DNA from 2 places in the Polaromonas sp. P1_H6 genome. Region 1 is predicted to be linked to the other one. Evidence: riboswitches for the same ligand, from Rfam matches in the RefSeq annotation. Region 1 holds a riboswitch; the other holds the start of a gene.
The links. Region 1 has a riboswitch for S-adenosylhomocysteine ahead of metH (methionine synthase). Riboswitches for the same ligand answer to the same signal wherever they lie in the genome.

Region 1 (3,410 bases):
AATTGAACGAGGCCCAGTACCGCGGCGAGCGCTTCAAGGACTTCCACAAGGACGTCAAGGGCAACAACGAATTGCTGAGCCTCACGCGCCCCGACGTGATCCAGGACATCCACGAAGGCTACCTGGCCGCGGGCGCCGACATGATTGAAACCAACACCTTCGGCGCGACCACGGTGGCGCAGGGCGATTACGACATGGCCGAGCTGGCCGTCGAGATGAATTACGAATCGGCCCGCATCGCGCGCGCCGCCTGCGACAAGTTCTCCACGCCCGACAAGCCGCGCTTCGTGGTCGGCGCCCTGGGCCCCACGCCCAAGACGGCCAGCATCAGCCCCGACGTGAACGATCCCGGCGCGCGCAACACCAGCTTTGAAGAGCTGCGCAAGGCTTATTACGAACAGACCGAGGCGCTGGTCAAGGGCGGCAGCGACGTGCTGCTGGTCGAAACCATCTTCGACACGCTCAACGCCAAGGCGGCGCTTTTCGCCATCGACGAATACTTCGACAACTCCGGCGAGCGCCTGCCCCTGATCATCAGCGGCACCGTGACCGACGCCTCGGGCCGCATCCTGAGCGGGCAGACCGTGACGGCTTTCTGGCACAGCGTGCGCCATGCCGCGCCGCTGGCGATCGGCCTCAACTGCGCGCTGGGCGCCACCCTGATGCGCCCCTACATCCAGGAACTGGCCCGCGTGGCCGGCGACACCTTCATCAGCTGCTATCCCAATGCCGGCCTGCCCAATCCCATGAGCGACACCGGCTTTGACGAGACGCCCGACGTCACCTCGCGCCTGCTGCGCGAGTTCGCCGATGAAGGCCTGGTCAACATCGTGGGCGGCTGCTGCGGCACCACGCCTGACCACATCGGCGCGATTGCCCACGCCGTGGCCCCCGTGGCCGCGCGCTCGCTGCAGCGCGGCGGCTTCTACAAGGAAGCCGCCTGAGGGTGAGGGGCCTTCCCGGCCTCCTTATCTCTTGCTTTCCACCCCGGCCGTTACAAAGTATCCAGACGGGATCCACCCCGGCGCGTCACATTTAGCGGCTATAGTCAGGCCCGTTTGTCAGGCTTGGTTTTCACCATCCGGCGCTGCGCCCCGCAGCCTGCCCGTGGCCGGACACAACACAACATCACAACTAAGGAAATCATGAACGTGCGTTCATTCATCAAGATCGCCGCGGCATTCGCCGTGGCCACGGCCGCCCTGGGGGCCCATGCGCAGCTGGCGCCGCAAAAACCGGTCACCATCATCGTCCCGTACCCGGCCGGCGGCCCGCTGGACAATGCTGCGCGCATCCTGGCCGAGAAGCTGCGCCCCCTGCTCAAGACCGAAGTGACGGTCGACAACCGGCCCGGTTCCGGCGGCAACGTGGGCGCCGCGATGGTCGCCAAGGCGCCGGCCGACGGCCATACGCTGGTGATGGGCGCGGTGGCCACCCACGCCATCAACCCCTGGCTCTACCCCAACATGCCTTACGACGCGCTGAAGGACTTCACTCCCATCACGCTGGTGGCTCGTGTGCCCAATGTGCTGGTCATGAACGCCGAGACGGCGAAACGCCTGAACATCAAGGACACCAAGGACCTGATCGCCTATGCGCGCAAGAACCCCGGCCGGCTGAACTACGCCTCCGGCGGCAACGGCAGCGCCGGCCACCTCGCGGGCGAGCTGTTCAAAAGCCTGGCCAAGATCAGCGTGGTGCACCTGCCTTCCAGCGGCTCGGCCCAGGCGCAGACCGGCCTGCTGTCCGGCCAGACCGACCTGATGTTCGACAACCTGGCCTCGGCCAGCGCCAACATCAAGTCGGGCAAGCTGGTGGCCTTCGGCGTGACCACCATCAACCGCTCCAGCAGCTTCACCGAGATCCCCACCATCAACGATGTGCTGCCCGGCTTCCACATCAGCACCTGGTTCGGCATCTTCGGCCCGGCCAACCTGCCCAAAGCCACGACCGACCAGCTGCAAAAAGCCTTCGCCGCCGCGCTCAACACGCCCGACACGGCCGAAAAATTTGCACGCATGAGCGCCACGCCCAGCCCCATGACCTCGGCGGACTTCGCCTACATGGTCATGAAAGAGCACGCCGATTACGGCCGCCTCATCAAGGTTGCCAAGATCAAACTCGATTAAGTAGCACTCCGTTCCCCGGGGCATTCGCACCGGGGGATGGCGCAACAGGGCGTTCAGCCGGTAAAATACCGGCAACCCAAGGAGCGTTGCAGCGGACCCCAGCGTCCGTCAGGCTTGGGTTACAGGCCGCCCTCTCGGCACGCCTGCGGCAACGACGCTCACCTTGGCCTTAAGGTGAGTCCGTGTCTGAAACCGAAAATTCCGTCTTCGTCCCCCCCATGAAGCTGTCCGGCCTGGAGCCGGTCAACATCGGCGCGGGCACCCTGTTCGTCAACATCGGCGAGCGCACCAACGTCACCGGCTCCAAGGCCTTTGCCCGCATGATCCTGAACGGTGAATACGAGCAGGCCCTGGCGGTCGCCCGCCAGCAGGTTGAAAACGGCGCGCAGATCATCGACATCAACATGGACGAGGCCATGCTGGACAGTCAGGCCGCCATGGTGCGTTTCCTGAACCTGATCGCCAGCGAACCCGACATCGCCCGCGTGCCCATCATGATCGACAGCTCCAAGTGGAGCGTCATCGAGGCCGGCCTGCGTTGCATCCAGGGCAAGGGCATCGTCAACTCGATCTCGATGAAGGAGGGCCTGGAGCCCTTCAAGCAGCAGGCCAAACTGCTCAAGCGCTACGGCGCGGCGGCCGTGGTCATGGCCTTCGATGAAAAAGGCCAGGCCGACACCTACGAGCGCAAGGTCGAGATCTGCGAACGCGCTTACCGCGTGCTGGTCGACGAGCTCGGCTTCCCCCCCGAGGACATCATTTTCGATCCCAACATCTTCGCGATCGCCACCGGTATCGAGGAGCACAACAACTACGCGGTCGACTTCATCAACGCCACGCGCTGGATCAAGCAGAACCTGCCCGGCGCCAAGGTTTCCGGCGGCGTGTCCAACGTGTCCTTCAGCTTCCGCGGCAACGACCCGGTGCGCGAAGCCATCCACACCGTGTTCCTGTACCACGCGATCCAGGCCGGCATGGACATGGGCATCGTCAACGCCGGCATGGTCGGCGTGTATGACGACCTGGATCCGGTGCTGCGCGAACGCGTCGAGGACGTGGTGCTCAACCGTGCGCCCGTCTACAAACCGGGCGAGCCCGAACTCACGCCCAGCGAGCGTCTGATCGAAGTGGCCGAAACCGCGAAAAGCGGCGCCAAGGACGACAGCAAGAAAAACGAATGGCGCGCCCTGCCGGTGCGCCAGCGGCTGTCGCACGCGCTGGTCCACGGCATGAACGAGCACATCGTGACAGACACCGAGGAGGTGTACCGCGAGATTCTGG
Region 2 (3,410 bases), on a different contig from region 1:
TGGTGGAAGCGGCCCCGGCCGCGCAAAAACGCCTGGGCGCGATGATAGGCAGCGTCTCGCCGCTGGCGGGCCTGGCCGTGGGCGCGCTGCTGACCGGCATCGCCGTGCAGTTCGCGCTGCACCCGGTGCCGCTGGTGTTCGGCGTGCTGGCCGCCATTTGTGTCACGGGTGCGGTGGCCACGCTGTTCCTGCCGGAAAGCGCCACGCCGCGCCCCGGTGCGCTGGCTTCGCTGGTACCGCGTATTTCGATACCCGTGCAGGCGCGCGCTGAATTCTTGCGCGGCGTGCCGACGATGCTGGCCGTCTGGTCCTTCGCGGGGCTCTACCTCTCACTGGTGCCTTCGATGCTGCAGCAGATCTTCGGCATCCACAACGGCATCGTCAACGGGCTGGCCATTTCGACTTTTTTCGGCCTGGGCGCCGTGTCGCCGACTTTGCTCCGCCGCCTGTCGCCCGTGCGCATGAGCGCTCTGGGCATGGCTTTGCTGGCCGTGGGCGCCGGCGGGGTGGCGGTGTCACTGGCCACGCATTCGGTGGGGCTGTTTTTCGCGGGCACGGCGCTGGCCGGTTTCGGCGGCGGCTCGGCTTTCTCGGCGCAGGTCCAGACATTGGCCCCGCTGGCACAGCCGCAGCAACGCGCCGAACTGTTCGCCGCGCTGTACGCCACCAGTTACCTGGCGTTCAGCGTGCCCGCCATGCTGGCCGGCCGGCTGATTGCGCCGCTGGGCCTGCCGGCCACGGCCGAGGGCTATGCGGGCCTGGTGCTGGCCGTTGCCGCCCTGGGCGCCTGGCTGCGCTGGACTTCGCTGCGCCGCACGGGCGCACCAGCCGTTAACTAATTAATCCAGCAAGGCGCGGGTTACTTCGGTAAAGCCCGCGCCGCGCTCACCCCGCGTCACATAGCGCGGCAGATGCGCGAGTTGCGGCACAAAACGCGCGATGTTGGCCACGCCTACGCTGTTGGCAAAGGCCTTGAACATCAGCTGGTCGTTGGTGGAGTCGCCCACGTAGACCCAGTTGTCCATTTCGGCATCCAGGTCGCGCTGCCAGAGCTGGCGAACAATCCAGCGAGCGCCTTCGAGCTTGTTGTGGTCGCCATACCAGCCGTTGATGTGGATGCTGCTCACGGTGGCATGCATGCCCTCGCTTTTCATGAGCGCCACCGCGGCGGCGATCTGCCCGTCGCTGAGTTGCGTGAATTCGCTGTGGTCGATGGCAATGTCGGTCTCGCGGCCCGGTGAATCGGTGGCGCGGTGCACGCCCGGCAGTTCGCGTTCGATGCGCGCCAGCACGGCCTGCATGCGGCTGAAGTTGGCGCTGCGTGTGGCCGCATCCTGCTGGTAGATTTTGGCCAGCGGCCGCGGCGGGGCGCTTTTGGCATCGGGTAGCAGGGCCACGGCGCCGTTCTCGGCCACGATGGCATCGACAGGCCAGCGCGCCGCGAAGGGTTCGCTCCAGCCGACCGGGCGGCCGGTGATGGCCACAATCTTGAACCCGGTTGCTTTCAATTCACCCAAAGCTTCCAGCGCATCGGGGGTGATCTCCCCTTCGGTGGTCAGTGTGTCGTCGATATCAGTGAAGACGCCTGTAATGCGGCGGCGCTCTGTAACAGGCCAGCGGGAAAATTCTTGCATGGTGAAATTTTCGCACGGCTCTTGCTCGCGGCTTTCAAAGGCTGAGCGGGCCCCGGGGCGGTAATTCCGTTTTCAATTCGAAGCGAGAGTAGGCGCGCCGCCGCAGACAGTGCTACAGCACGGCAAGGCGGTGCAACGACCTATCGCTTTGAATTGGAAATGGAATTACAATCGTGGCTTCCTGAGGAGCGTTGCAAGCCACACCACGTGGACCAGGCTCAGGACTTCATTGCAACCACGCTCACCCGCATGTGCTCTCTCAAGCCGGGTGAATGACTGAATTCCCCCTTTCTTGAAGCCGCATGCCCGTGGCGATTTTGCCCAGTTACTACGTCTGATTATTGGAGAACCGTATGAGCGCCGTCCTGAAGCCTTCCACCGACCACGTCATTGCCGACATTTCGCTTGCCGCCTGGGGCCGCAAGGAACTGAACATCGCCCAGACCGAAATGCCCGGCCTGATGGCCATCCGCGAAGAGTTCGCGAAGGTGCAGCCGCTGAAGGGCGCGCGCATCACCGGTTCGCTGCACATGACGATCCAGACCGGCGTGCTGATCGAAACCCTGCAGGCCCTGGGCGCTGACGTGCGTTGGGCTTCGTGCAACATCTTCTCGACGCAGGACCACGCCGCCGCCGCGATCGCCGCCGCCGGCACGCCGGTGTTCGCCATCAAGGGCGAAACCCTGGCCGACTACTGGGACTACACCCACCGCATCTTTGAATTCAGCGGCGCCAAAGGCACGCCTGAAGAAGGCCCCAACATGATCCTGGACGACGGCGGCGACGCGACGCTGCTGATGCACCTGGGCACCAAAGCCGAAAAAGACGCCAGCCTGATCTCCAAGCCGACCAGCGAAGAAGAAATCTGCCTGTTCAACTCGATCAAGGCCAAGCTCGCACAAGACCCGACCTGGTACAGCCGCCGCCTGAAGAACATCATCGGCGTGACCGAAGAAACCACCACGGGCGTGCTGCGCCTCAATGAAATGTCGGCCAAGGGCACGTTGGCCCTGCGCGCCATCAACGTCAACGACTCGGTGACCAAGTCCAAGTTCGACAACCTCTACGGCTGCCGCGAATCCCTGGTCGACGCGATCAAGCGCGCCACCGACGTGATGGTGGCCGGCAAGGTCGCCTGCGTGGCCGGCTACGGCGACGTGGGCAAGGGCTCGGCCCAGGCGCTGCGCGCGCTGTCCGCCCAGGTGTGGGTGACCGAGATCGACCCGATCAACGCCCTGCAGGCCGCGATGGAAGGCTACAAGGTCGTGACCATGGAATACGCTGCCGACAAGGCCGACATCTTTGTGTCCGCCACCGGCAACAAGAACGTGATCACCTACGACCACATGGCGAAGATGAAAGACCAGGCTATCGTCTGCAACATCGGCCACTTCGATAACGAGATCGACGTCGCTGCGCTTGAAAAATGCACCTGGGAAGAGATCAAGCCGCAAGTCGACCACGTGATTTTCCCGGACGGCAAGCGCATCATCCTGCTGGCCAAGGGCCGCCTCGTGAACCTCGGTTGCGGCACCGGCCACCCGAGCTTCGTGATGTCGTCCAGCTTCGCCAACCAGACCATCGCCCAGATCGAGCTGTTCACCAAGCAGGCCGACTATGAAGTGGGCAAGGTTTACGTGCTGCCCAAGCACCTCGACGAAAAGGTCGCGCGCCTGCACCTGAAGAAGGTCGGCGCGGTGCTGACCGAGCTGAGCGATGAGCAGGCGGCTTATATCGGCGTTTCTAAAGCCGGCCCGTACAAAGCCAATACCTACC

Region 2: it holds a riboswitch for S-adenosylhomocysteine, as region 1 does, so the genes downstream of both, ahcY (adenosylhomocysteinase) here and metH (methionine synthase) in region 1, are expected to answer to the same signal.

What each region holds. Positions count from the first base shown of each region.
Region 1 is NZ_JBFUCN010000010.1:149,132-152,541, forward strand. It holds gene AC1D1F_RS11805 (homocysteine S-methyltransferase family protein) at 1-944, shown strand, start outside; gene AC1D1F_RS11810 (Bug family tripartite tricarboxylate transporter substrate binding protein) at 1,146-2,129, shown strand; S-adenosyl-L-homocysteine riboswitch at 2,202-2,296, shown strand; gene metH (methionine synthase) at 2,312-3,410, shown strand, end outside.
Region 2 is NZ_JBFUCN010000009.1:140,363-143,772, forward strand. It holds gene AC1D1F_RS10980 (MFS transporter) at 1-839, shown strand, start outside; gene AC1D1F_RS10985 (HAD-IIB family hydrolase) at 840-1,634, opposite strand; S-adenosyl-L-homocysteine riboswitch at 1,812-1,884, shown strand; gene ahcY (adenosylhomocysteinase) at 1,988-3,410, shown strand, end outside.